DNA from 2 places in the Chloroflexus sp. MS-CIW-1 genome. Region 1 is predicted to be linked to the other one. Evidence: riboswitches for the same ligand, from Rfam matches in the RefSeq annotation. Region 1 holds a riboswitch; the other holds the start of a gene.
What was found. A riboswitch is a leader RNA that binds a small molecule or an ion and turns the genes downstream of it on or off. The one in region 1 is predicted to bind FMN.
Positions count from the first base shown of each region.

Region 2: another riboswitch for FMN. It lies ahead of QTO31_RS00525 (ABC transporter permease); the one in region 1 lies ahead of ribD (bifunctional diaminohydroxyphosphoribosylaminopyrimidine deaminase/5-amino-6-(5-phosphoribosylamino)uracil reductase RibD).

Region 1 covers NZ_JAUBWR010000002.1:844,059-858,999, forward strand. The annotation lists gene QTO31_RS16385 (NADH-quinone oxidoreductase subunit N) at 1-634, shown strand, start outside; gene QTO31_RS16390 (ATP-binding cassette domain-containing protein) at 1,131-2,105, opposite strand; gene QTO31_RS16395 (glycosyltransferase family 4 protein) at 2,108-3,163, opposite strand; gene QTO31_RS16400 (ABC transporter permease) at 3,234-4,022, shown strand; gene QTO31_RS16405 (hypothetical protein) at 4,125-4,364, opposite strand; gene QTO31_RS16410 (hypothetical protein) at 4,337-4,666, opposite strand; FMN riboswitch at 5,022-5,154, shown strand; gene ribD (bifunctional diaminohydroxyphosphoribosylaminopyrimidine deaminase/5-amino-6-(5-phosphoribosylamino)uracil reductase RibD) at 5,310-6,518, shown strand; gene ribE (riboflavin synthase) at 6,466-7,074, shown strand; gene QTO31_RS16425 (bifunctional 3,4-dihydroxy-2-butanone-4-phosphate synthase/GTP cyclohydrolase II) at 7,074-8,282, shown strand; gene ribE (6,7-dimethyl-8-ribityllumazine synthase) at 8,269-8,736, shown strand; gene QTO31_RS16435 (TIGR01777 family oxidoreductase) at 8,936-9,877, shown strand; gene QTO31_RS16440 (S1C family serine protease) at 10,196-11,365, shown strand; gene QTO31_RS16445 (sugar phosphate nucleotidyltransferase) at 11,528-12,697, opposite strand; gene QTO31_RS16450 (G8 domain-containing protein) at 13,641-14,941, shown strand, end outside.
Region 2 covers NZ_JAUBWR010000001.1:120,264-135,204, reverse strand. The annotation lists gene QTO31_RS00570 (LutB/LldF family L-lactate oxidation iron-sulfur protein) at 1-116, shown strand, start outside; gene QTO31_RS00565 (GNAT family N-acetyltransferase) at 141-605, shown strand; gene QTO31_RS00560 (lactate utilization protein C) at 602-1,300, shown strand; gene QTO31_RS00555 (2-hydroxyacid dehydrogenase) at 1,307-2,284, shown strand; gene QTO31_RS00550 (ATP-dependent RecD-like DNA helicase) at 2,688-4,865, shown strand; gene mads4 (methylation-associated defense system protein MAD4) at 4,884-5,510, opposite strand; gene QTO31_RS00540 (AAA family ATPase) at 5,507-5,785, opposite strand; gene QTO31_RS00535 (AAA family ATPase) at 5,766-6,770, opposite strand; gene QTO31_RS00530 (ABC transporter substrate-binding protein) at 6,908-7,963, opposite strand; gene QTO31_RS00525 (ABC transporter permease) at 8,008-8,811, opposite strand; FMN riboswitch at 8,964-9,088, opposite strand; gene QTO31_RS00520 (hypothetical protein) at 9,651-9,833, shown strand; gene QTO31_RS00515 (Uma2 family endonuclease) at 10,066-10,971, opposite strand; gene QTO31_RS00510 (helix-turn-helix domain-containing protein) at 11,251-11,613, shown strand; gene QTO31_RS00505 (RNA polymerase sigma factor) at 11,990-12,568, opposite strand; gene QTO31_RS00500 (winged helix-turn-helix domain-containing protein) at 13,759-14,523, shown strand.

The DNA.
Region 1 (14,941 bases):
GACAGCAGTGCTGGCGGTACTGGCGCTGCTGACAGTGGTGATTGGAAATCTGGCTGCACTGCCGCAAACGAATGTCAAACGGCTGTTAGCGTATTCAAGCATCGCGCATGCCGGTTTTGTAGTGTTGGGCTTGCTGGCCTGGGCTGCTGCGCAACCGTTTGATCGGGAACAAGGGTTGACGGCGCTACTCTATTACCTGTTCATCTATAGTCTAACCAACCTGGGTGCTTTTGGCGCGTTGGCATTGATCGGACAGCAAACTGGTGGCGATGACCTTACCCATCTGCGTGGTCTTTCGCGACGCAATCTGCCGCTTGCGCTGCTGTTTACCGTCTGCATCCTCTCGCTGGCCGGAATCCCGCCCCTTGGTGGCTTTTTTGCTAAGTTTTACATCTTTATGGTCGGTTGGCAAAGTGGTGCAACCTGGCTGGTTGTCATTGCGGTGGTAATGACGATTGTCAGTCTTTATTATTACCTTCGTCTGCTCAAAGCAATGTTCATCGAACCGGCAACCGATTTGACGCCGGTGCCGTTACCGCGTGGAATTGGTGCAGCACTGGCCATTGCTGTCGTTGGTGTGTTGGTATTGGGTATCTTCCCCAATCTGATTTTGAGTGTTTTGGAACGGGTGTAGGGTCGCAGCAACGCTGCGCCCCTCTGTGTTGGACTACCCATGCATCTAGCATGAGAGGGAAGTTGGCTGAAACAGAATAGCACCGTCTATTGGGTGCGGACACATCGGCTTCCGCACCCAAATATTTGGGCGGCAATTACCCGTCACAGCAGCGGTCATTCTATTTTTGCTGAGTGCATGATTCAGAAACTCGTGGTTTTATCAGGCGCTCAGCAGGAGCGTCGGCTGAAGTGGCGAGCAACGAAGCACCTCATCAAAAAGCTGGGCTTTTGATGAAGCTCGACCATGAGAATGGTATAGCTCGGAGAACGTTCATGCAGGCGTCTCCTCACCGTGATGGAAACGGGAGACGCCCCTCACCTTCCCCCTCGCCCCTTCATCTCCCAGGCGGGGAGAGGAAGAGTGAACGTGGTGTGGCAGGCAAGAAAGAGCGTTGGCGCCTCCTCACGCGACGGTTGCACGGCCACGGTACGTTCCCAATAAGAAATCTGGGTATTTATACCGGCTGACCAAATACCTCGCTGATAATCTCCTCAATCGGCGGCTCAGCGATGTTGACATCGGCTACCGGCAGCTCACTGAGCAATTGGGCGCCAATGCGCGACGTTTCGTAGCGCGACACTTTCAGCTCAACCTCCAACCCATCGTACCGTTGCACCTCGCCGTAGCGAGCCAGGGTCTCAGGTGCAACAGCCTGATGCAACGTCAGATGAATAATCTTGTGGGGGGCAACCTGTTCAACCATTCGCTGGAGGTTCCCATCGTAGAGCAGGCGACCGTGGTTGATCACAATCACCCGGCGGCAGAGTGCTGTCACATCGGCCATGTAGTGGCTGGTTAGCAGCACTGTCGCCCCGTAACGCCGGTTGTATTCGGCGACAAATTCACGGACACGGGCCTGCATCGTTACATCGAGACCAATGGTTGGTTCGTCGAGAAAGAGTACTCGCGGCCGATGAAGCAGGGCAGCGGCCAGTTCACACTTCATCCGTTCACCCAGACTTAGCTTGCGCACCTGCTTGTTCAACAGATCACCCAGTTCAAGCAGGTCGGTCAACTCGTTGAGCATCCGGCGATATTCATGTGCTGGCACCTCAAAGATAACGCGGTTTACTTCAAAGGTCTCGATAGCCGGTAAATCCCAGAGCAGTTGCTGTTTCTGGCCCATTACTAGCGTGATTTGCTTGAGGAAGGCCGTCTTCCGTTCAAATGGCGTATAGCCCAATACCCGTACCTCACCAGCCGTCGGGTGTAGTAAACCGGCCAGTACCTTGAGCGTTGTCGTCTTACCGGCGCCATTGGGACCCAGAAAACCAACCATCTCACCGGTATCAATTGTGAAGTCGATCCCATCAACAGCCTTGACGGTCTCGTAGCGACGTCTGATGAACGCTTGTAGTGACCCCCGCAGGCCGACTCCTTTGCGGTGAATCTGATAGTATTTGCGCAGATTACGAACTTCAATTGTCATACTTAATGACCACGTGCTACACCCAGAAACTGCTCGGCGACTCGCATCCAATCGAAACGGGTGACGTACTCGCGGCCAAACGTTCCGTAGCGCCGCCGTAGCTCTGGATCGGCCAGCAAGGTGGTCAGCGCCTCGGCCAGTGCTGGCACATCGGCAGGTGGCACCAACAGACCGGCCTGACCGTGCGGCACGACTTCGGGAATTGCCGCTGCGGTTGTGGCTACAATCGGTAGTCCGGCAGCCATGGCTTCGAGAAACACAATACCGAACCCCTCTTGTACACTAGGCAGACAGAAAAGGTCGGCGCGGTAGTACCACTCTTTCACTGCCGCATCGTCAGGGAGCGCACCGAGCAACTGGCAGCTTGCCCCAAGTCCGAGCTGATTCGACAGGGTACGGAGATTAATGTGTTCGGGACCATCACCGATGATCACCAGACGCGCAGCGGGAAAACGAGGGCGGATTCGGGCAAATGCCTGGATCAGATCGGCGATGTGTTTACGCGGATACTGGCGAGCCACACACAGAATCGTCTGTCCGTCGTGACGAGGGAGTGGTGTGGGCCACGAAGCCAGATCAATGCCCTCTGGCACTAGATGTATCCTTTCCAGCGGCACGCCGTAGTGCCGTTGAATACTTACCCGACAATAGTGACTGGTCGTAATGACGATTGGAGCCTGGCGGGCGTTGATCCGTTCAAGCCGCGAAAGCAACCATAACACATGGCGTACCTGACCGCGCTCGTGCTGTAGCTCCTCAGCGATCACGCCCTTGATACTACAGATATACGGTGTCGTTACCCGACGGGCCACCAGTACGCCGTCAATATCCACCCCCACAATCAAATCGTAGGGTAATGCACGCAGGAGTGCCGGTACATAAAGATTAAACAGCAATCGCCGCAGCGTCAGATTGGATGGCCACGCCACCAATGGCGAGATACGGGCCACGTGATGGCCGTGGACACGCAGAGCGCGTCCTAAACCGCCGATAGCGGCAGCAGTGCCGCTGCCTTCAGCCACTTGCTGAAGCCATGAGTCTAGAAAAGCAATACGCATGTCAAAACCTGTTGTTTCAACGATCCTCATTTATAATACTACAAGAACAGATTTTCGTTATGGAGAATATATGACTGCTAAATTTGTCGTCTTGCTCCGTGCAGCGTGGATCGATGCGCTGGCCTATCGTGCTCAACTGTTTATCTGGGTAACCACCGGGATGTTGCCACTGATCATGCTAGCGATCTGGCGGACTCTCGCGGGGGATGGCACAATCGGCGGTTACGCTCGCGATGATTTTGTTGCCTATTTCGTGGGCGCCCTCTGCATTCGCCAGCTCACCGGCGTCTGGATTATCTGGGATATGGAGCGTGAGATTCGCCTGGGTGAGCTATCGCCACACCTGCTGCGACCGGTACATCCGCTGTGGCGCTATCTGGCGATGGCGTTGGCCGACAAGCCACTGCGCCTGCTGATGATGGCTCCTATCGTCTTGATCGCCAGTCTGATTGCTCCTGGAGCCATCCCGCAGCCCGATCTCCTCAGATGGAGTCTTTTACCACTGGCGATTGGGCTGGCTTTCGCCGTCTACTTCCTGAACCAGTGTTGTATCGGTGTGCTCAGTTTCTGGTGGACACAGGTGCTGGCACTGCAAGACTTTTGGTTTGGCGTCTACGCCTTTTGCAGCGGATATCTCGTACCACTCGACCTGTTACCGGCGCCGGTTACGGCGGTTCTGAACTGGTTGCCTTTTCGGGCGATGCTGGCTTTTCCCCTCGAATTACTGCTTGGCCGTCTTGATCAGACAGCCATCATCTGGGGATTCGCTCATCAGCTCGGTTGGATTGTAGTGCTGGGAGCGTTATTGCACTGGCTTTGGAACAACGGGGTGCGCCGTTACAGTGCGGTTGGGGCGTAGCATAGGCGGAGCGTAGCGAGCAGCGCATTCTTTAGCAGTACCGGGGTACGGACAGAAGAACGATTTAAGGTTGTACGATACCAGCAAGTGTTCTTCTGACCTTCACCAACGAAGAGCGGTTTGCGCCTGTACAATCTCGCGCACTGTCGCGAAATGTTCTGGGGGACAGAACAGCAGAAATGGGGAGCCGCTTTTACGATGCAACGTCAGCAGATATTGTCGCGGCTCGACTTCCACCTTCCGCACTTCTTGCCAGTCGATGGCATCACCTGTGCGCATAAGGAGTGCTGAACCCATTGCACCGGGTCGTCCGCTCAATAAAAAGAAGGAATCGGGCCGCACGAAAGAATGCTTTGGTACACCCATGCAGTAACACGAACACCTTGCCCGTCGAGCACAAAGTGCTGTTGATAGCCAACCAGCCACAAGATCAGGACGGCCAGCACGAGCAATACCACAAGAATAGCAGCCACAATACTCATCACCTGTAACGTAACAAGCCAACGATTTTCTGTGGTGATAATTGCAATAAAGAAACCCACCACAAGCACCGGTACGCCGAATGTAACGAGCAATTGCCAAAATACTGCTCGAGTGCCCGGCGGGAACAAGCTTATTGTCCATTCAATGTGAAGATTGCTCATGCTGTTGCTGAAATCAGATAGCTTCCTCAGTGGCTTTTGGAAAAAAGCTAAACCATCGTGCGCAGGCATGTAAGTGATAGCTGCTCAATTAACAGTAGCCAGACTGTAACGAGCGGGGTATGTTTGGCGGAAACGTGAGCAGGGAACGCGGGGAGAGGTCGGAGTAGAGGCGGTTCCCAAACCGTCCCCACTGCTTTAAGAGCCTATCCGGAGAACCCTGTTGCAGAAGAAGATCGGTTGGGGCACGGTGCCGCTGTGCCCGTAATCTATCAGGTTTCATCCGCCGTCAATCGAATTGACACCATCCGATTTTCGCGGTATGGTACTCATACATGTCGCTACGGCGACATAATCCGAAGACCTTCGGGGCAAGGTGAAATTCCTGATCGGCGGTAATGGTGGCGTGCCCACACAAGCCCGCGAGCCGCAAGGCAGGACTCGGTGCGATTCCGGGGCCGACGGTATAGTCCGGATGGGAGAAGGTCTGCGGTTGGTCTGGCACGATGGAACATGCAGTGACAAGGGCACACTCGCTGCTCTTGTCTGTTTGTGCAACTGTACCGGTTAAGCACCGGCCGGTTGTTCTCCTCTGCTTCATCGTCCTCCCCGCGATGCCCCGAAGGTTATGCAAAGGGGTGTCGCGATGAATGATCATCACCAATGCTTCACACCTGATCGCTTTATTGCCCTTGCTTTGCAGCAGGCAGCGGCCGTTGTTGGTCGCACCAGCCCTAATCCGCCGGTTGGGGCAGTGGTCGTGCGCGATGGACAGGTGGTTGGGGTAGGTGCCACCCAACCCGCCGGCGGACCGCACGCAGAACGAGTCGCGTTGGCGGCTGCCGGTCACCGCGCACAAGGGGCCGATCTCTACACGACCCTTGAACCATGTACGTTCCACGGCCGTACACCTCCTTGCACCGAAGCCATCATTGCTGCCGGTATCCGGCGCGTCTTTTTCATTGCCCATGACCCCGACCCGCGCATGGGGGCCGGAGCAACGCCGGTGTTGCAGAGTGCCGGGATCGAGGTGCATCGGATCACGACTGGCGCTGCCGTTGTCGCCGAACAACTGGCACCGTTTCGGTGTCGGGTACTGTCTGGTCGGCCATTAGTCACGGCCAAATATGCCATGACGCTCGACGGTCGGATTGCGACTGCCGGTGGCGATAGTCGTTGGATCACCGGTTCTGCCGCTCGTACCGAAGTGCATCGGCTACGCGATCGGGTTGATGTGATTATGGTGGGAGTCGGCACCGTGCTCAAAGATGATCCGCAACTGACCACCCGTCTCGATCAACACTGGCGGATGCCGCGCCATCCGCTGCGGGTGATTGTGGATAGTCATGGTCGAACCCCGTTGGAAGCGCGGGTACTTAGCGCCGACCTCCCCGGTCAGACACTGATTGCGACGGTGAAGCCCGCTCCGGCCTGGGTGAGCGCCGTACAGGAGCGTGGGGCAAAGGTTGTGCAATGCCCATCTGATGCCAATGGACGTGTCGCGCTCAAGCCGTTGCTGTGCTATCTCGCCGAGCAGGGTCACAATCACGTGTTAGTTGAGGGCGGTGCTACGCTGTTGGGTGCGCTACACACCGATGGTTTGATTGATGAAATCTGGGCCTTCATTGGTGCTCGAATCGTCAATGATGCCCTGGCACTGGCGCCGATGGTAGGTTCCGGTGTGCCACGAATGGCTCTGGCTCATACCTACCGTTTGCGTCGCGTTGAACAGTACGACCAGGACGTATTGCTGATTGCTTCGTCAATCGCTGCGCCATGGTGGAATATCGAGGAGGTTGCTGATGTTTACCGGGATTGTGGAAGAGATGGGAACAGTTGCTCACATTGTCGGTGATCAGGATCAGGCGAATCAATTGACCGTGAACTGCCATACCGTGCTCGAAGGGACACGCATTGGCGACAGTATTGCGGTCAACGGTACATGCCTGACGGTGACTGCGCTGACCAATCACAGCTTCACAGTTGGGCTGAGTCCAGAGACGTTGCGGCGCACCAATTTAGGGCTGCTCAAAGTCGGTGATCCAGTGAACCTCGAACGGGCACTCGCCTTTGGTGGCAGAATGGGTGGGCATTACGTTCAGGGCCATGTCGATGGTATTGGCGAAATTGTTGCGATCGTTCCCGAAGGCGACTCGAAGCGCGTAACAATTCGCCCACCTGCCCGTTTATTGCCGTACATCGTCGAAAAGGGTTACATCGCGGTTGACGGTGTAAGTCTGACGGTAGCTGAAATGGGGCGTGATACGTTTACGGTTGCGTTGGTCGCTTACACCCAATCGGCAGTCATTATGGGCCATCAGCAGGTAGGGGCGTTAGTGAACATTGAGGTGGACATTATCGCGAAGTATGTGGAACGGTTGGTAGAAGCTTACCGGCGGGAGGCGCACTAATGTTTGCATCGGTAGAAGAGGCGTTACAAGATTACGCAGCCGGGCGAATGATCATCATCGTTGACGATACCGACCGTGAAAATGAAGGTGATCTGGCCTGTGCTGCCCAACACGTTACTGCCGAGACCATCGCATTTATGGCCCGTGAAGGTCGTGGACTGATCTGTCTGGCACTTGACGGCGAAATTGCCGATCGGCTGGGATTAGCACCGATGGTACAGCACAACCGGGCTCCGTTTGGTACCAACTTTACCGTTTCCATCGAAGCGGCGAGCGGTGTTACAACCGGTATCTCGGCTGCTGATCGAGCGCATACCATTCAGGTGGCGGTTGATCCGGCGAGTAAGCCGGAAGATCTCGTCCAACCGGGTCATGTCTTTCCGCTCCGTGCAGCGCCCAACGGCGTCCTCGAGCGACGTGGGCAAACTGAAGCGGCTGTCGATTTAGCACGGCTGGCCGGTTTGCGTCCGGCTGGCGTTATCTGCGAGATCATGAACGACGACGGTACAATGGCGCGCGGCCCCGATCTCGTTCGTTTCGCTGCCCGTCATGGCCTGAAGATTATCAGTGTGGCACAGATTGTCGCGTACCGCAAGCGACACGAGTGCCTCATCGAACGCATGGCGGAAGCGTATCTTCCTACACCGTATGGTACGTTTCGTATCATGTCGTACACCGCTCGCTATACACCTTACGAAGCCGTTGCGCTGGTGATGGGAAAACCCACAGCCGATCAACCGGTCTTGGTACGTTTGCATTCGGAATGTCTGACCGGCGATGTATTTGGTAGTCTCCGTTGCGACTGTGGTGAGCAACTCGACGTTGCTCTACAGCAGATTGCGGCTGTCGGATGCGGGGTAGTGGTGTATTTGCGGCAAGAGGGTCGCGGGATCGGATTACATCATAAACTACGAGCGTATGCGCTTCAGGAACAGGGTTTGGATACGGTAGAGGCAAATGAACGGCTCGGTTTTCCTGCCGATCTCCGTGATTATACAGTCGGAGCACAGATTCTTGCCGATCTTGGTCTGCACCACGTTCATCTGCTCACGAACAATCCACAGAAAGTTGCCGCATTACGTGAATTTGGCTTCGTAGTTACGCCAGTTCCAATCTACGTAACGGCCAATCCACACAACGCAGCGTATTTGCTTACCAAACGGAATCGCATGGGTCACCAACTGGAGCATCTCTATGACCATTTATGAAGGTATGCTGGTAGGAAATGGCTTACGGATCGCGATTGTTGTCAGTCGTTGGAACGAACTGATCACCAATCGTCTTCTTGACGGCGCCCGTGATGCGCTCCGTCGCCATGGGGTGGCCGAAGAGTATATTGATATTGCCTGGGTACCGGGGTCGTTTGAAATACCGCTAGTTTGTCGGCTATTGGCCGAACGTGGTCAGTACGATGCGATTATCGCCCTAGGAGCAGTGATCCGTGGCGCAACCAGTCACTACGAGCACGTCGCTGGTGCTGTCAGCAGTGGCATCGCCCAGGTGAGTCTTCAAACCGGTGTTCCCTGTATTTTTGGGGTAATCACAACCGAAAATATCGAGCAGGCGATTGAACGTGCCGGTACGAAGGCTGGCAATAAAGGGTTTGAAGCGGCTACAGCAGCTATCGAGATGGCTACTCTCTTGCGTAGTCTGAAACGCTAAACTCACCTGGTGCAAAGCGGGTCTACCAAATCATTGACAGAGCCGACAAGAGCGTGTACGATGCTACTGTAGCCATTCACATTGAATGTAGAACGCGGTACAGAGCTGTTACCGTTACCGATATGTCTGTTCACACAGCGGTAGGAGCGGGTTCTCGACCTGCTGCCAGCTCCTGCCGCTGCGCTGATGAAGTAACTCTATGAGCACAAAACGCATTATTATCACCGGCGCGACTGGCTTGATCGGGCGTAAGCTGGTTGCCGAATTACAGAACGAATACGCCCTGGTCATCTTTAGTCGTAATCCATCACGAGCACGAGATACCCTGCCCGGCGCGGCTGACTATGTGGCCTGGCAGCCTGCTGAACAGGGTGCTTGGGCAGCGGCCCTTGACGGCGCCTGGGGTGTCATCCATCTTGCCGGTGCACCTATTTCTACCGGCTTGCTCGGTAAGCGCTGGACACCTGAATACAAAGCGGAAATCCGCAATAGTCGGGTGATCGGCACCCGTGGTATTGTGAACGCCATCGCGGCTGCTTCCCAACGTCCCAACGTCTTCATTTGTGCATCGGCAGTCGGGTACTACGGCCCCTATCGCGATAGCACTCCACTCGACGAATCGGCACCGCCAGGTCATGACTTTCTGGCGCAGGTTTGTGTGGCCTGGGAAGCAGAAGCGGCACGGGCCGAGTCGTTTGGGGTTCGTACTGTGCAGTTGCGTACCGGCCTGTTACTCGATCCCGAATCGGGCGCGTTACCGCAAATTATGCTGCCCTTTAAGCTCATGACCGGCGGCCCCATCCTTCCTGGTACCCAGGTCTATCCCTGGATTCATCCTGCCGATGAAGTTGGCCTGATCCGTTTTGCCCTCGAAGATGAACGGGTACGCGGACCGCTCAATGCGGTTGCGCCAGGCGCACTCCCCAATCGTGAGTTTGCCGCTATTCTCGGCAAAGTGCTCGGCTCGCCGTCGTGGTTACCGGTCCCTGAGTTTAGTTTGCGCATTGCCCTCGGTGAAATGGCTGATCTGGTGGTGTACGGCCAAAACGCCATTCCTCGAAAGGCCCTAGAACTCGGTTACCAGTTTCGTTTCCCAACCTTAGAACCGGCACTGCGCGATTTGCTGAAGTTGCCGCAATGATCTTTCTGATCGAGTATCTGAAAAAGTGTGGCTGGTAGACGTACCATTTCCTCGATGCCCCTTCTCCAACGGATGAGCGAAAGGGGCATCAAATGTAGCAAGACGGTGTTCAGCACCTCGCTGAGGGTTCAAGCCAACACTCTTATCCAATGCTGAGAAAGGCCTGCAATGGTTTGATCCTGCTGTCTATCTCACCCGCTACGCATCATCTCATCAACTTCTTACGCCCTTCTAACCGAATTTTAAAATAACTGCGTGATGATATGTTTAGCAAACAGGCGAATTCGTGATCGTCTGGCTCATTTGGGAGGTTTGGTTATGAACGGGAATCGTCTAGCGTTGATTTTTACCTTCTTGTTAGGCATCTTTATCGGTGTTGCCGGTGGCGCCGCTGCCGGTGGTCTGGTAGGGTTTCTGGTCTCGCAGCAGACACTGGCTCAGGTAACAGCTAAGGTGTCTGCAATCGATACACGACCCGTCAATACCGTTACTCAAACTCCACCATCGTCGTCAACGGTCAATGAAGCCGTTGTTGTCAGCCTCTCTGATGCTATGGTCGCGGCGGTAAAGCGCGTTGCCCCCGCAGTCGTGACGATAACAGTCGAAGGTCGTACCGGACGCGGAAGCGGCAGTGGGGTGATTATCAGTGAAGATGGATATATTATTACGAACAATCATGTCGTCAGCGACGGTAATCGCTATTTTGTGCTCTTCGCCGACGGTACTCGTCGCCAGGCAGAGTTGGTCGGTACCGACTCACTCAACGATATTGCCGTACTCAAAGTAAGTGGCGAGGTACCTGGTGTGGCTGTCATTGGTGACTCATCGGCTTTGCAACCGGGTGAAACAGTACTGGCGATCGGTAGCCCGCTCGGCAACTTTCGCAATACGGTAACCGCTGGTGTAGTAAGTGCGCTCAACCGCTCGGTACCGGGTAGTGGGATGGAAGGACTGATCCAGACCGACGCGGCCATCAACAGTGGTAACAGCGGTGGGCCGCTCATCAACCTGAAAGGTGAAGTGGTCGGTATCAATACGTTAGTGGTGCGCAACGATGTAGGCTTTGGCACAATGACCCCGGTTGAGGGACTAGGGTTTGCTGTACCGAGCAGCATCTTCTCTAACGTCGCCGATCAGATCATCCGCACCGGTCAGGTGCGCTATCCGTTCCTCGGTATTACCTATCTCATGATCGATGGCGAAGTAGCAGCCGAGTATAATCTGCCGGTACAAAATGGTGCGTTCATCAGTGCTGGTGTTAACGGTCAGTCGGCTGTGTTGCCCAATACTGCCGCCGCCAAAGCCGGTCTACGAGAAGGTGACATCATCGTTGCAGTCAATGATCAACGACTCGACGGCAATGTCTCGCTGCGTCAACTGTTGTTGCAGTACCGTCCTGGTGATACAGTTGAACTAACCATCCTTCGTGATGGTCAAGAGCAGAAGGTGTCAGTTACCCTGGGTGAGCGACCGAGTAATCTGCGCTAGTTTGGGTAGAGTGGGAGCGTGATAAGGATGTCTTTCGTGGGTGGGCGGGTCGTTGACCCGCCTTGTCACCGTCCCTGAATGCGCGGGCCGCTGGCTCGCCTTGTCAGACACGCAGGGGAAACGATTGGCAAACGTATCCGTCGCTGGCGAAACTGCCAGTAGTCACATAAGTACACTCCCCGCAGCAACCCTACTTGCAGGCGCAATCGTAAGACTGGCCGCCACAACTGCCCCACGATTGACCAAATCGGCATGGGAGAGCAGACCGTTCACTACTGCTGTCGGTTGTGGATCGGAAAACGCTGCTGCTTCAATAACCGTTTGCGGCCCGATCTGCACTCCTTCATCCAGCCACGAGTGACTGATCGTAGCACCGGCCCCCACAATCGCCGCCGGGCCAATGACTGAACCGCCAACCATCGCCTCGCTCTCAATCGTTGCCCCGGTCTCGATCACCGATGCTATCACCAATGCGCCCGACCTGATCTCTGCGCGTGGCCCGATCCACACCGGGCCGACAATCCGCACCTGACCCTCAATGCGCGCCCCTTCACCAATGACCACTGACCCTTCGAGTTCGGCCTGCGGGTCAACGGTCGCCCCCGGCGCTATCTGTGGCTGCAATTGATGCTGGGCTTGTTGGGCTAACAAAAAGCGAGCTGCTACCAGTGCTTCCCATGGGGTTCCCACTGGAATCCAGTGACCGGTGCAGACATGACATCCTACCGGATGCCGGGCGGCCAGCAGACCGATCAGATCGGTCAATTCCAATTCACCGCGTGGGGAAGGTGTAATCTGATGCAACAACGGCACTACTTCACTATCGAAATGATAAATTCCGGCATTCGCCAACGCATCAGGTGGTGGGTACGCCGGTTTTTCGATAATTCGCTGTACCTGCCCATCGACCAGCTCAAGAATGCCAAATGACCGAGGGTCACTGACCCGCAGACCGGCCACGCCGTAGCGCATCTGCCGCACCCCTTCTATATCTGCTCGGGAAACCAGATTGTCGCCGTAGAGCAACACAAATGGCTCATCGAGAGGTGTTGCCGCCATCAGTGCTCCCGCCGTACCGTTAATCGTCGTTTGGTAAGCATACCGGATTGCCATCCCCCGATACACAGGACCAAACGTTGCCACAATCTGATCGGCCCGATACCCTACGACTAGTGTCACCCGATCCACCAGCCCTACCAGCTCATCAAGAATGTGCGCCAGCAATGGCCGCCCTAACAACGGGATCAGCGGTTTCGGGCGCTGAACGGTCAGCGGACGGGTGCGCGTTGACGCACCGGCCACCAGAATCACCGCGTGACGTGCGATATTCATGCCGTGTCTCCATTCAACTCTCGCGTAACTTCAATCGTATTGTATCCCTGATCCAGCCAGGAAAGGAGGGTAACATCCATTCATATCTATCTCAACCGTATCCACTCGCGTAGAACCGTAGGACCCTAAACAGCAGTGTCGGGCTGCGAACCTATGGGTTGCGTATCAAGATTAGGGCACGCTGGCATCACTATCAGGTAGGGGCTAACAGTGCCGGAGAATTTTAGGAGTGAGCTGCGGCGGCCCTCACCCCCAGCCCCTCTCCCGCGCTGCGGCGGCCCTCACCCCCAACCCCTCTCCCGCGCTGCGGCGGCCCTCACCCCCGGCCCCTCTCCCGCGCTGCGGCGGCCCTCACCCCCGGCCCCTCTCCCGCGCTGCGGGAGAGGGGTGATGGTGGCCGCGGCATCGTTGTAAGACACAGGCGCAGAGTTGCCACTGCTCCGCTCCCATCCCCCCTCTTCCGCTCCCCCTGCGGGAGGGGACGGGGCAAGGGGGAAGGTGCGGGCGGCATAATCCCCCCCTTCCTCTCCCGCAGTGCGGAAGAGGAAGGGGGGCGGGGGGGAAGGTGAGGACGATCAGGCGTGCCCTGCAGCGCGTATTTAGATTCCCCCGTACAGTACTGTCCTTGTGCAACCTCCTCACACTGCAAGCTGGTACTACGACTGACCATCATACAGGCAAAAGGTACTATTGTTTTTGCTCATCAAATCAGGATAAGGTGAAATTGTAGCGCAAAAATCACATGAGATACGGCTGTAAGGTAACAGTGTCGTTCACCAAGACCGAACTCGATGTTCGGTTGCAGTCATTTTTGTTTCAATGCGCTAAAACGGTGGCATTCTGGGATGAAGAATGGTTTGGACATGCGTGAAGAGAATGCAGATAACACCTACTGATCACGCTCCCGTTCTATCTACACCGTCTAGAAAGGAATCTGTCAATCATGCCCTTTGCGCACATCATTCGACCACGTATACTGACCAGCTTATTAGTGTTGGTATGTGGTATCATTTTCACGCCACTGATTGGATTACTGGCTGCTCCGGCACAGCCACAAACCCAGGTAACGCTGGCTACCGGTCAGCACTACGAACTATACACGACAGCCAATGGTGCCATCCAATTTATTAATCCCGACCCCGGTACCTTCCATCGCCTGCGGGCCATCGATGGGAGCTGGCAGACCCCATTGATCGCACCGGGTGAGAGCACAACACACATCTTTACCGTGCCTGGTCAGACGGCTTTCATCTGTGATATCGATCCAACAATGCGTGGCTCCATAACTGTTCAATCAGGCTACCCAGTCTTCGTCCCGCTTGTAATGAACAAAACTGTTGAACGCTGGTCACAACCGGCAACCTGGAGTGGTCGGCTGCCCCAGGCTGGCGATGCCGTCACCATTCCGGCGGGTAAAGTCGTTTTGCTTGATGTTAGCCCGCCACCCCTCAAGAGTTTGCTGATCGAAGGTGAACTGATCTTTGATCGGCGTGACCTTGACCTGACTGTTGGCTGGATCATGCTGCACGGTCAGGGTCGTCTACGCATTGGCACTCCGACAGAGCCGTTTACCCAGCGGGCGACGATTACCCTGAATGCCGATGATCTCAACGAAGACGTTATGAAGATGGGAACCCGAGGTATCTTGCTAATGGGTGGTTCCTTCGAGGCCTATGGCGCAATCCCGAACCGTGTATGGACTAAATTGAATGATCATGCGGCTGCCGGTGCCACAACCCTTACTCTCGACGAACCGGTGAACTGGCCGTCGAATGCCGAGATTGTCATTGCGCCAACAGATTTCTATGGTGTGTCAGAAACTGAACGTCATACTATACATCAGGCAGAAGGGACAGAGCTTACGCTCAAGACACCGCTTCAAACCGCACGTTGGGGGCGATTGCAGTATGTTAGTACGACCGGTCTGACATTAACGCCAACCACAGAAGTAACGCCGCTAGTAATCGATGAGCGTGCCGAAGTAGGTCTGCTCTCGCGACAGATCGTGATTCAGGGCGCCGATGATGAACGCTGGCGAACTAACCGCTTTGGCGCCCAGATTATGGTCATGGGGACAGGTGTCTTACGCCTCGATGGCGTCGAGCTACGACGAGTCGGTCAGGGTAGTCGTCTTGGTCGCTATCCGATCCACTTTCATATACTGTCGTATGCGGCTGACGGCAGTCTGATCGGCGACGCTACCCAGCAACGTATCACCAACTCAAGCATTTGGAACTCGGCTAA
Region 2 (14,941 bases), on a different contig from region 1:
TACCACCACCGTTACACCTCTGGACGAAGCAGCGTGATTTCCCGGCGCCACCACCAAAGACGTTTCGGGAATTGTGGGCTGAGCATCAGAAACGACGACACCAGAATGAAGTGTGATGTTGTCTGAAGTCTATGAACGGTATGCAGATTTCAATCCACGCCGAGCGACCGGACACCGCTGATGCACAAGCGTTGATTGCCGAATTAGATGCTGAGCTGGCGCCACTCTATCCACCGACCAGCCAACATGGCTACAGTATCGAGCAGTTGATACGCGAGAAGGTTGATTTTTTCGTTGTACGGGTGAACGGTGAAGCAGTTGGATGCGGTGGTGTACAGTTCTACGCTGATTACGGTGAAGTGAAGCGGATGTACATACGTCCGATGTTTCGAGGTATGGGGCTGGCCCAGCGTTTGATCGAACACCTGATCGCTTACGCGGCTGCACATCAGTGCCGACTGTTGCGGCTCGAAACGGGTATTCTGCAACCTGCTGCTCTTCGCTGTTACGAACGGGCTGGGTTCTACCGCATCGGGCCGTTTGGGAACTACCCCGACGATCCACTTTCACTGTTTTACGAGCGACCAATTGGAGTACAGGGATGAGCCGTGATCAGATATTAGCCGCTATTCAAATCAGCCTGAACGCGAACCGGCCACAGTTGTTGGCTGAAGCTGCGCGTGTCACCCACGAACCACCGCCGTTTGTGTTACCGGCCCAGGATGATTTGGCCGGGCAATTTGTGGCCGAGGTGCAAAAACTTGAAGGAAAAGCCTACCGTGTTGCAACTGCTGAAGAGGCGCTGGCAATAATCGAGCAACTGATAATCGAGACGCAAGCCAGGCAGGTTATCGGCTGGGATGTTGACCAGATTGAATTACCCGGCCTGGCTGCGTTACTGGCTGCCCATGGCGTAACTCCTGCTATCGCCGATATTCGCGGTGAGGCGCGACAAGCCCGCTTGCAAGAATTGGAACCGATCCCGATCTGTTTGTCGGGGGTTGAGCTGGCGATTGCCGAGAGCGGTACACTGCTGTTGCGCCATGGCCCCGGTCGTCCGCGGCTTGCTTCTCTCCTGTCGCCGTGTCACATCGCGATTGTCTTTGAACGTCAGTTGGTGCGTGGTCTTGGGGAAGCACTGACCATCCTGCTCAAACGTTATGGTGAAGAGATTTTTGGTCCCACCAGCAATCTCACCTTCATTACCGGCCCATCGCGCACGGCTGATATTGAAATGACCCTCTCGCTGGGCATCCACGGGCCGCCCCAGCTTCACGTCATTCTGGTGGCTGAAGGTTGATAGCGTATGAATGCGGTAAAACCACGAGTGTTCGTTACCCGCCGGTTGCCCGATCCGGCGCTGGCTATCTTGTACGAGCACTGTGCAGTAACGTTGTGGGATCAGGTGGAAGTTCCGATCCCTCGTGCAGAATTGTTACGTGGGGTTGCCGAGGCAGAGGGATTGCTCTGCTTAATCACCGACCGGATTGATCGCGATGTGATTGCCGCTGCACCCTCTTTGCGCGCTGTATCCATCATGGCAGTAGGCTACGACAACATCGACCGGGCAGCACTGGCAGCGCGTGGGATCACCTTAACCAATACGCCAGATGTCCTCACCGAGACAACTGCCGATCTGGCCTGGGCGCTCATGCTGGCGGCTGCCCGCCGCGTTGTCGAAGGTCACAAGCTCATTGAACAGGGGGGCTGGGGGCCGTGGTACCCGATGCAGATGGTTGGGCAAGACATTTACGGGCGAACGTTAGGCGTGGTCGGAGCGGGCCGGATCGGTCGGGCGGTTCTCCGCCGTGGGCAAGGCTTTGCAATGCGCTTGTTGTACCACAATCGCCGTCCTGATCCGCACGTCGAAGCTGAACTGGGTGCTACCTACCGCTCACTCGACGATTTGCTAAGCGAAAGCGATGTTGTGGTGGTCACCGCACCGCTGACCGAAGCGACGCGGGGGATGTTTGGCGCAGCGCAATTTGCCCGTATGAAGCCAACCAGTGTGTTCGTCAATGTTGCCCGCGGGCCACTGGTGCGCGAAGATGACCTGGTTGCCGCTTTGCGCGCCGGTCGGCCATGGGCTGCCGGTCTCGATGTCTTCGAGCGTGAACCGATCAGCCCTGATCATCCGCTGCTGACGCTGCCCAACGTTGTGCTTACACCGCACATTGGGAGTGCGACCTTCACCACCCGCCTGCGGATGGCGACCCTGGCTGCTGAAAATCTGGTGGCGGTGTTGCACGGCCAACCGACACCACACATTGTCCCCCTTAAGTGATTGCGGTGTTTGAAAGCTATGGCGGGCAAAGATACATCGTCGTGACAATCTTACCGACAGGAAGGGTCAATCTACCCGATAGGGTACTGATGCGCCAACCGATGGGTTTCAGCCGCGCATTCCAGGAACTGCGCGGAAGTCAGTGCACGCTTGTCTTCTTCCCTTCCCCCGTTCTCTGTCCAGCATCTTGGGGTGGTTCCGGTTACGTCCTCTCGCGCCGCATCAGCACGCCATCGCTTGCAAGAACGGGCCGGTATTTTGGACCATGGTCTTGCTATAGGCGGGTTGGGAACTCGTCCTGACCGTTTACGCCGCATACCTTCTCTTTGTATGTGCAGAGTGACTATAATTGTCATGCCGGATTGATCACCGACTGAAGTAACCCAAAACGGCTTAACTCGATATGCACGAACTTGATGGCATCCTCGAACGGATTACCTTCCAGAGTGAAAGCAACGGCTACACCGTGGCCCAACTACGACCCACCGGCAAGCGTCATACCGTTACGATTGTTGGGAATCTGATCGGTGTACAACCGGGTGAGCAACTCATTCTCGAAGGGGAATGGTGTGATCATCCGACCCATGGTCGTCAGTTTCGCGTGCAGCGGTATCGCACCCGTCTACCGGCGACGATTGACGGCATTCGCCGCTACTTAGGCAGTGGCTTGATTAAAGGTGTTGGGCCGGCTACTGCGAAGCGGATTACCGAAACGTTTGGGAAATACACACTCGATGTACTAGATCGTGAACCTGAGCGACTCTGCGAGGTGCCAGGGCTGGGTCGCAAGAAGGCAGCGTTGATTGCCGAAGCCTGGCGAGCACAGCAGCGCATTAAGGATGTGATGCTGCTCCTGCAAGACCTTGGCCTGCCAACCGGAGTTGCGGTGCGTATCTACCGGCATTACGGTGATGACGCCTTACGGGTGGTGCAGCAGGAGCCGTATCGATTGGCTGATGAAGTGGATGGAGTGGGCTTTCGTACTGCCGATGCCATTGCAACCGGTCTTGGCATTACCCGCGATGATCCACGCCGGATTGCTGCTGGTTTGCGGTATGCTCTAGGTCAGGCCTCGAATGATGGTCACTGTTATCTACCGATGGTCAAGCTGATTGAACGTGCGTCCGGTCTCCTTTCGGTGACGAAAGCTGCGGTATCTGATGTCTTTACCCAGATGTTGGCACATCATCAGCTCTGGCGTGATCCGGTTGTCACGGCTGCCGATCCCGATCAATACCCGATCTATCTGCCGCCGCTCGCCTTTGCCGAGATTGGAGTGGCGAATGCTATTCGCCGCCTTCTCCAGCAATATTCATCCATGGCCGACCACTATGTACCTAGTCGCTGGGAGCTTGTCTTTGCCCACCTGGCAAAGCGACACGGTATGAACCTGAGTGCACAGCAGCGCACTGCGGTGCGTACTGCGCTGACAACGTCGGTGATGTTACTCACCGGTGGGCCGGGCACCGGAAAAACCACCAGCCTGCGCGCCCTGGTTATGCTCTTGCGTGCTCGTGGCTATCGTCCACTGCTGGCCGCTCCCACCGGACGGGCCGCTCGGCGGTTGAGTGAAGCGACCGGTATCGAAGCGCGCACAATTCATCGCTTGCTCGAATACGGCCCTGACGGCGAATTCCGGCGCAACGCCGATAACCCGCTCGACTGCGACCTGTTGGTGATTGATGAAGCGAGTATGCTCGATATTGTGCTGGCGAATCAGCTTCTGAAAGCCCTGCCTGGCGGTGCGCACTTAGTGATTGTCGGTGATGCCGATCAACTGCCGAGTGTCGGCCCTGGTCGCGTCCTTGGCGATCTGATCGAGAGTGGTGTCGTGCCACGGGTGCATCTTGATGCGATCTTTCGCCAGGCTGCCGGTAGTGGAATTGCTGCCAATGCCCGCCGGATCAACGACGGTCAGATGCCTGAATGGGGAGCACACGACGACTTCTACTTTTTTGCTGCTGATACGCCGGAACGTTGTGCAGCTCTAACCGTAGAGCTGGTTGTCGAGCGCATTCCGCGCCGGTTCGGAGTCGATCCGCGCCGTGATATTCAGGTTCTCAGTCCCACGCACAAAGGAGTGGCCGGGGTTGCTGCGCTCAATGCAGCCTTGCAAGCAGCCCTCAATCCGCCGCGTCCTGGGGTTGCCGAATACCACAGCGGCGGGACTACTTTTCGAGTAGGTGATCGAGTGATCCAGCAGCGTAACGATTATGACCGTGATGTGTACAACGGCGATGTTGGTGAAGTTATTGCGATTAAGGCAGAAGAACAGACCGTTGTCGTGCGCTTCGAGGATGGCCGCACGATACGCTACAGTGGTCTCGATCTTGATGACCTTGCCCTTGCGTATGCGCTCAGTGTTCACAAAAGCCAGGGGAGCGAATACCCGGTCGTTGTTATTCCGCTCCTGCTTGCCCATCAGCCATTATTGCAGCGCAATCTGCTCTACACGGCAGTCACCCGTGCTCGTCAGTTAGTCGTAATTGTCGGAGATCGGCGTGCGGTTGCGACAGCGGTTGCCACGACAGAAGTTGAACGACGCTACACCGGGTTGAGTGTGCGGCTTAGGCGGGGGTGAGTGCTGGTACCTAGATCGTCAGGCTGGAAACCATTGCTGGAGGACTGAGCGTAATCGCTGAAATGCTCTATCTTGACATCTGGTGAGACTGACCTGTCTGGCTAGTTCCGCGTAAAGTGCTGGCGAGCGGGGAATACGTTTGATTCTTAGTAGGCTCTCCATTACCTCTTTCGGGGCGCGAGGTTTTCCATTGGGAAAGCAGTTGCAGGCTTCGAGTGTCCTACGATAGAGTTCTTCATCGCCGTCTGCAATCAGGGTAACGACATGAGGAGAATTTGTAAAGACCCAGATTTCTAGCTCGGGATCTAAAACCATGGTGGCACAGCAATAGCAATCTTCCCATCCTGAAACCCGCAAAAGTTGCTCGACTTCATTTTCCAAATCTGATGAACTTCTGCGTTCTCTCCCACAACCCTGCCGATCAAACATGACAAGTGCGTATCGGTAATTTGCTCGCAAAGGTCTCAGAAATTCATGAGCCTGACGTAATACGCCTAGATCGCGTTCAGGATGTCTGAAAATATTAAAGGTAAGACCTTCTCGTATTCCCAGCGCATGAGAACGTCCTAACAATCCGCGTATAGCGTATTCCATATCCAAATCTGCGACCAGCACAACTAGGTCTTTTTGCTGTCCGTTGCTCATCCCAAAATCCCACTGGCCAAAAGGTTGCCTAAAGACACCTCAGAGCGCCATTCTTTCAGGTACGGATGGCGGTTGCCAGGAACAATGTCAGTTGCACCGCGTTCATTTAGCGTAAAGCAGAGAAGTTCATTTGGAGTAGCAAGGTTCAAAAAGATCGGTGAATGGGTTGCACAGAATACTTGACCTTCATACACAGAAGAAAGTGACTGGTACACAGCTTCGAGAGCGCGAGGATGCACACCGTTTTCCGGTTCTTCAATGATGTAAATGCCCATCGCCCATCTCTTCTGGAAGATACGCCAAAACCGTCATTGCCAAAAGTCGTAGCGTTCCATCTGAGAGAAGCCACGAGGGAAGCTGCCTGCCCTCTTCAGTTTCTACCACAAGGTATCGGTAGCGATCCTCTTCTCGCTCCCTAATGGAGATCATGCTGATCGCTGGCAAGACAGTGCGCACGTGGTTTACCCATTGGTGTAATCGCACGGGATGATCTTGTAGCCGTTCCACAACCAGCGCCAGATTAGAGCCGTCCGGCTGAAATGTTTTAGGTGCTTCTGGAGGGCAAGGCCAGCGCATCACCTGACTGTTCAGCGTAACAAAGTGGAGCTGTTCTGTAAGCATATTGCGCAGCCAGATGCTTACCGGGAAACGTTGTTCTTCGGGAATGAGAATGAGACCGGCCCGGTCCTTTCCGGCATTCAAGGGAAAATTCCATTCAGATGTTTCAGAGCGCACATACATCCGACCGTCAGCAGTGCGGGACATCACTTTCCGATACCCAGGCGGCACCCGTCTCCTGGGTTCTTTCACGATAGATGTTGGTGGTTGACGTTCTTTGGGGAATACTATCTCTGGTCTATCGTGCAGCACACGGGCAGTCTGTGCGTGCTTCCGAACAAGCCAGAGATTCTCGACCAGGAATGTGAGCGTTCCCGCATTATCAGTGCCAATGCGGAGTTCATAACGTATGCGAGAGTCTTCCTTTTCTCTACTGTGAAGATGTTCTGGAATCTGGAGTTCGACAGCGATTTCGATTGGTTCAGCACCCATCTGCCAGACGAGTTCTCGTATGGAACGGGCGCGTTTCTGTACGGCCTTTTGCAAACCGTTGCGAAGGATGTCTTGCAGGAAGACGACCACGTCTAGAAAGGTGCTTTTCCCGCTGGCGTTGGGACCCACCAGAATCTGAAAGGGCTGTAGCTCTTGCCGAATGTGGCGAAGGCATTTGTAGTTCAGAACCTCTATCGTATGCAGTATCATGTTGCATTGACGCTGTTTTCTCCAGACATGTACACCATAATGTACCACTTCTGCACCATTCTCGGCAAGTTCTTCGTGCATAAACAAGAGAGGCGCACGGACAGGGCGCCTCTCTAAGCGTCACTTCTTCGCTCGGATCAGTACGATCCGCCGGGCACAAACTCATTCGTAAACGCCTTCTGCACATCAACCGGTGCCGACAAGAGACCCGCAGCGCGCATAAATTCTTCGGTGCGCGCCCAGAGTTGCCCATCAGTGTAGCCCAGGCCATACTGAGACGTCATGTCGCTCTGCCAGAACGGTAGACTCTCGATCAGCACCTTGCGTTGGAGGTCGGGATTGCCAAGCTGTGCTTCAGGAACGAACTGTAGACTCAGTTCAAAGGCTTCATCAGGATTTGCCAGGGTATCGGCTAATCCGCGCAGACTGGCCCGCACGAAGCCGCGCACAAGCTCGGGTTCTTGCTGAATCAATGCCTCGCTGACAGCAATACCGTTGGCAGCCAGATTAAAGACATCGGCGGCCAGTAAGACGTTTACGGCTATGCCCTGCTCGCGCAATTGTACCGGCTCGTTCATCGCATAGCCGGTCGCTATCGATACTTTATCTTCCATGACCGCAGCCGTCTGCGTAAAACCGATCTCTTGCACTACCACGTCTGCCTCTGTCATCTTCCCGGCGTATAGTGCGGCAAGCAAGGCGTAGAAGCTTTCGCCAAACCGACCCGGAATACCAATGGTCTGACCGCGCAGATCGTTGACGCTCTGCAAAGGCACGTTGGCTTTGGCGAAGAAGGCAATCGGGAACCGCTGGTAGAGGGACATCACCGTTTTAATCGGTAATCCCTGCTGGCGCGCTAGTAAGACAGAAGTGCCGCTGGTGGTGGCAAATTCAACCCCACTCGCCGGCCAGGTCGCTGCCCGCTGCGATACATCGTTCTCGAAGTTATAGTCGAATATGACCTCAATGCCTTCCGCAGTGTAGTATCCTTTAGCGGCTGCCACATAATAAGGCGCGAATTGTACATTGGGAATGTACGACATCGCCAGTGTAACACGGCGCAGCGTTGGTTGTGCCTGCGGTGCAGATGCCGCAGTTGGGGCCGTTGTTGGCGCTGTTGTCGGAGTGGATGTTCCGCAAGAACTTAACATCATTGAGAGTATTGCGAAGAATAAAAAGAACCGTCCTTTCATAAAAATATTCCTCCCTAAAAACAGCATCAAAAAGAGATCGATTCCTATGCTTCCCAACGAACCAATAGTCGTTCTAGTAAACCTGCCAGAATGTAGAGTATCAATGTAATCAGAGCCAGTGTGATCAACGCAACAAAAATCAGCGGTGTGTCAAACAGCCCGCGGGCAATATTGATCAGCGCCCCCAGACCGACCCGTCCGGCGACGAATTCCCCAACGACAGCGCCAGTGGTTGCCAGCGACAGACCGGTTCGTATACCGCCGAAGAGCACGGGTAGCGCCAGTGGCACTTCGACGTAGCGTAATAATTGCCAGCGATGAGCGCCGCTGATATAGGCCATTTCAATCAGTTCGCGTGGAATACTGCGGATCGCCACAATAGTACTGATCAGGATCGGCAGGAAGGTGATCAGAGCAGCGACCAGTACTTTAGAGGTCATACCGGTACCGAACCAGAGGATGATCAGCGGTGCCACCGCCACCACCGGAATTGCCTGACTGGCGGCCAATACCGGTGCCAGAGCCTGTTCGAGCCAGCGTATATGCGCCAGTGTGTAGCCGAGTACGACGGCGATGATGAGTGCCAGCGCAAACCCGCCAAGGGCAGCGCTCAGGGTCGCCGAGGTATGTTGCCAGAGTATCCCACTACTCAGCGCCTGCCAGAAGCGTCCGGCAACCAGGGTTGGGGAAGGAAGAATAAAGGCCGGATAGCCACTAAACGTTACGCCAGCTTGCCAGAGTAGCAGCAGAATCATGAGTGTTACCGGCAGGCCAAGAGCAGGCCGCTCGAAGTGCCGAAAGATCTTCGCCCGCGGCGATACGGTTGGCATTGGTAGTGTTTGTTGCATCTCAACAACTCCTTTCGCGGCGGGCAATGAAAAAACCCCGCCGAGCGAACGCTCTTCGGGGGACAGATACGGAATTGCGACAGATGATTGTGCTGCCGCTAATGCAGACAAGGCCAAGGCATACAGTGCGCCGTTGCCCTCGCTCGCCATATCTGGATCTTCTTTACATCCGGACTGTAACCGTCGGCCCCGGAGTTGCACCGGATCATGCGTGCCTCTCAACACGCTCGTGGGCTATACCACCGATCGGGAATTTCACCCTGCCCCGAAGATCGTTTTTCATTCGTGATGATAACATTACCGGGAGTGTAGTGTCAAGAAGGATGAAGACAGAAGAGTTTCCTGGGGGCATGCCCCCAGCCCGCTTGTCCAGTGTATAGTCGGCATCCCTCAACGACTCTTTCTCTCTTGACCGCAGTTAGATGGGTTGGAAACGTTGCACCCCCTCTCAGATCCTGATCAGAAACTCGTGGTCTTGATCAGGCGCTCAGCAGGGGTGTCGGCTGAAGTGGCGAGCACCTCAGTGCCTCATCAAACACCTGGGCTGTTACTAAGGCGCGACCATAGCATCGCCAGCATGGTACAGGGAACGGTGATGGACAGCTGACGGCCCTCACTTTCTCCCTGGCCTCCTTCCTCTCCCGTAAAAGGCGAGGAAGGGTGAACGTGGGGTGGCTGGCGCGAAAGCATGTTGGCAGTCCCTCACGCAATGATTGCGCGAGTACGATACGTTCCCAATAAGAAATCCGGGTTTTTGATCAGGCTCTGAGTGATCATGCTTGATGCGCGTATATCGGGCAGATGCTCTGATACCTTGCGCATAAGCGCCTGCAAACGTCATGGCAGACAACCTCACGCTTACCATTGGTAATCGTCGGCCAGGAAAGATGCCGCATGCTCAGACGCAGACTTCTGATGTGAAAGATGTACGGTCTCGACAGCTCTTCAACGTGCTCGAGTTCGGAACACTTCGAGAACTGGATGAAGCAGCACACATACAGACCTTCGTCAGTGTAGCGTAAGGCGACCGAGGATTGGATATGATGCACCTTTGCCAGGGTGCGCGGGCCTCTGGCCCGCATCCTCAGTATCGTAAGGTGACCGAGGATTGGATATGATGCACCTTTGCCAGGGTGCGCGGGCCTCTGGCCCGCATCCTAAGTATCGTAAGGTGACCGAGGATTGGATATGTTGCCCCCCTATCGTCCATCGCGATAGGGGGAGCGCTGCTGTACGTATCGCTGATCATTCCGCTCATCCACCACGCAACCGCCGCAACTCGGCCTCTAGCTCACGCAGACGGGCTTCAAGCTCGGCCCGCGCTGCCGCTTCTCGCTGGGCCTGTTCCTCCGCCTCGGCCCGCGCTGCCGCTTCGCGCCGGGCCTGTTCTTCCGCTGCTCGCGCTCGTGCTTCCGCCTCCGCCCGCGCTGCCGCTTCGCGTCGGGCTCGCGCCTCAGCTTCTGCCGCCTGCTGTACCACCGTCGCGTAGTCGCCAAACGCCGTGCCGTCGTCGGCGTAGCACACCACGTGGTCGCCTTCCACCCCCACCCACAGGTCGGCCAGTTCCAGATACACCCACCCCCGCTCGTCCGGCGGTTGCAGCCGGTAGGTGTCCCCCACCAGCCGGTAATCGAGCAACCGGAGCTGCCGCTCCCCCCGCCGTCCAATGTTGTCCACAATCACATACTGCGCCACCCCCGCCCGTGCGTAGTGCGCCACCTTCCACACCACGTCGTTCTCCCGCGTCTCCGGCGAGGTGATTTCAATCATCAACGCCGGTCGCACCCCCTCCTCCGCCACGTCAAACGTGCTCCAGTCGCGCCGCTCGCGCAGTCCCGGAATGACCATCACGTCCGGCCCGTGCGGCCGCAGGTCGGGCACGTCCCACGCCACCCGCACGTCACTCAGCACGATAGCCCGCCCGTACGCTTCGAGCCGGGCGCGCAGCACTGCGGTGAGGTACATCCGGTCGGTTTCGTGGCGGTCACTGTGCACGATGAAGTCTCCCACGTCGGGATGCAACACATCTTCGAGGGTGAGCGGCACCGGTTCGAGGTGGTCGGGGTCGTCGGGGGTAGGCCGACGGACGTAGCGCCAGCCGTAGCGGAAGGGGTCGTCGGCCGGTGGCAACGCCGGTGTGGTGACGGTAGGATGGGTCATCGCAGTTCCTCCTTGCTGTGGTAGGTGGGTCTGCCGGTATTGTAGCACAGCGCTGGGCAGGATGCAGGGGCAACGGCGGCAGCGCAACGGGCAGCGGGTGGTGGTGTTTCCCATTCATCGTGTTTTCCTGGCGCTCAAAACGGTGCTCGATAAAGAAACCGTTTGAGCGGCCAAAAAGTTACACGAAAAAAACGCGGCAATTGCGGGTGTGGAGCATACCGGTGTGAGCGGTACGAAGCGCCGCTCCGAATAATCGTCTCACCGTACAGCGGATGAAACCTGATCGATGGACGGACGCAGCGCCGCTGCGCCCCAACCGATCTTCTTCTGCGACAGGGTATTCCGGATAGGCTCTTAGAAGCCCGGCTGCTGTCGTCTCTCGCACGGTACAACGGGATGGTGTGCCGGTATCGCGATCTTGCGGTCCACTTGTACCATCGGCGTGACCCTGATCTCAGATGCCTGGTGCAAGCCCGGATGCCCTATCTGCGCCGGAAACTGGAGCCGGATCCGCAGCAGACGCGCTATGTGCACACGATGCGCGGGATTGGCTATCGGCTGACGATGACACCGATTGCCAGCAACGGCTCGCCGGAGATGTGCCGGACGTTGCAACAGGCCGTGCTTATCAAGGGGTGCTGATGGGTGCGGGGCGCCGCGAGGGCGGGTTGCGCGGCCACCGGCTGCCGATGCAGCGACGGACGGGCGTCGTTCACGCATGATGCCGCTGACCATCCCGGTGTCGTGCGTCGTGCAGCGCCTGCCTGCCCCCGCTTGTGGTTGGGGCGGATCGAGCCCCCGCCCCTACCACATCCGACGGTGTATTCTGTTCCAGGCGTATCCCTCCGAGGCAGGACGCACCTCGGAACAGTCCCATCACTTGCTATCGGGAGTGACTCGCCGCGTGCTCACATCCACAATCTTGCCGGGTGCTGTCGGGCAACACCTGATGGTATCCACGGAGGGGCGGTGCGCGCACCGCTCCTCGCGTGCTGTGACCGGAGATGTCGAACCGGCGCTACGCCATCGGCGGCGACGGGATCCGCTCACCGTCCTGGTCATCGCTGCCCATCCGTTCGCGGAGGAGCTGCACGGCGCGTGTCTGGAGGGCTTTGGTGGCACCCAGCGTGCGTCCGAGCTGGCGGGCGGTCTCCGGCAACGAAAGATGGTACTCAAAGCGCAAGAGCAGCACCTGGCGGTAGGTCGGCGGCAGGCTCGCTAGCGCCATCCGCAGCGCCTGGCTCTCGGCCAAGAGGGTGAGATGGGTCTGGCCGTCGTCAGCGCTGTAATCGGCCACGACCATCGCACTGAATGGAATGGTACGCCCCTGGCGTCGCTGCAGATCGATGCTCAGGTTGCGGGCGAGGCGGAAGAGCCAGGCAATGAGCGGCACACCACGGTCTTCAAAGGTATCGGCCCGTTCCAAAAAGCGGACAAACACATCGTGGTGGGCATCGCGGGCGAGGTCGGGGTCACCGAGGCGACGCAGGAGATAGCTGAACAGGCGTGGGCCGTAGGTTTCGTAGACCCAGCTCAGCGCGTGGGGGTCACGATTCCGGATAGCGGCAATCAGGTCGTGCGGGGGCAGGGATGACATCGTGTGCTCCAATCGGTGTTCAAGAAGCGGATCCTGATACGACCTACAATAGCAGGAATAAGCGGGGAAAACGGTAACAATTTGGCGACAGTTTTGCGCGCACGGGGGGATGGGGTGAACGGAAGGAGGGATCGGCAGGTCGCTTGGCAATTCCGTGCTACCACCCACGCGCACCAATCCGTTGGTAGCAAGAGCATCACAGCAGGAATTGTCCGCACGTCTCCGGAACAGCTCGTGCCGCAGCAGAATCCAGACCTCCTAGGCGGGTTCCGTCACCGGCACCGTCGGGAACGCCCGCGCCGCACGCGGGCGGACGCCTGGAACGCCTGGATCACTGCCCCGGCTTAGCCCCCCACCGACCCACCTGCGGCAGGGGTACCACCGGTGGTCAGTCCGCGTGCGTGCGGCGGCGCCATGCTCTGCTGGATAGACACGCACGGGACGGGCGAACCGGTGGTACGCGGCCTAGATGCCTCCTATCGACGGGATGACATCGTCCTCCTGTGCGTGCGCCGCGAGTCGACCGTCGCGCCGACCGGTCAGGCACGCCAGCCGGTGCAGCGCCTGGCACTCGGACCGCGACGTGGATGGGTAGGGCACCAGGGGCGCCGTCACGCACGTCCCGCAGCGGATGGCGGGTCCGCTGACGATGGCAGCGAGGGCCGACCACGCGGAACCGTGGGTGCTGCTGACCGATCTGTCTCCTGTGCCCGTGGGACGAAGCGGGCGTTCGCCAATGCACGTCGATGGGCTGGGCTGGGCAGCGCGGCCAACTGCCGTTGTCGGGCAGGATCTGGTGGTGGCGGTGGTCACGCGGTAGATGGGAGCCGTCGGCACGCGGATCGACAATGCTGAACCGTCGGGGGTTCCGCCCGGTCGTCGGTGGCGCAGGGGGAGATCAGCCTGCGCTAGTGGGGGATGCACTCGTGGCGTTGGGTGCTGCGCACGGGTGATGGTGGCTCCGCTGGTGGTTGTGCCTGAGACCTACGCCTCAAAGCGATGACAGGATCACCATGCCTATCGAGACCCCGTCCCAATGCTTGAAATCGTCCTACTCCCCCCTTTTTTAAACATCCCTGCGTTGGAGCTAATGTATCTATTGTTAGATACTTTGTGAAGATTTGCACACATTTGAATCTTCATTTATACTATCCCGCACAGTTCGCATATTATCGCTCCGGAGCCTGCCGATGTACCACGGGATTGTGTTGTTACTGGAACCTGATGAAACGCTACGCTCTGACCTGATGGACTGCCTGCACGAATGGTCGTGGGCCGTGTACCCCCTTACCGATGTCGCAAGCGCCATTGACGCGCTCGCCCACCCGCTGGTTCGCTGGTGTCTCCTCCATATTGCCGACCACCCGTCGAATGTCGACACCCTCGCGCACCTGCACGCTGCGCTGCGCCCGGAGCAGCGGGTCCTTGTTGCCATGGCAGGCGATCCGGCGGGCTCGCTTGCAGAACTATCCTCACCGCAGATGACCTGGGTTGCGGCTCCCTTGACCCGTACCGTGCTCGAACAGATGCTCGAACCACGCGGTCGACCCGCCCCTGATCCGACGGATGACGATGAGCAGGCGGACCAGGGGGCTGGGCCACGATTGAAGATTGATCTGACAAGACGCCGTGCGTGGGTTGGTCAGCGCGAGATCCGGCTTAGTCGCTTAGAAGCTCGGCTGCTGTCGTATCTCGCACGGTACAACGGGATGGTGTGCAGTTATCGCGATCTTGCGGAACACCTGTACCATCGGCGTGACTCTGATCTCAGACGCGTGGTGCAAGCCCGGATGCAATATCTGCGCCGGAAACTGGAGCCGGATCCGCAGCAGACGCGCTATGTGCACACAATACGCGGGATTGGCTATCGGCTGACGATGACACCGATCGCCAGTGATGGTTCACCGGAGATGCGCCGAAAGTTGCAACGGGCCGTACTTATCAAGGGGTGTTGATGGGTGCGGGGCGCCGCGAGGGCGGGTTGCGCGGCCACCGGCTGCCGATGCAGTGCCACAGTACCGGTACCGTGCGTCGTGCAGGAAAGACCTGAACACGATGGTGTATTGGTATTGGGGCGAGTGCTCGACCCGCCCCTACCACATCCGAGGGTGTATCCTGTTCCAGGAGTACCCCTCCACGGCAGGACGCACCTCGGAAAGTGCCATCACCTGCTACTGGGAGTGACTCGCCGCGTGCTCACAGCATCTTTCCCGCCCCACCTCGTGTCGATCAACACCACCCATCCGACACTGCGCGCACGTCCGGCAGGGTTGGACAGACTACGCATGCCTGCGTGCCTGTCCGAACCATTGTCGCACGGTGCAACGAATAACACGCGCCGACGGCGGAACACGCAACATAGAACCACGAAAC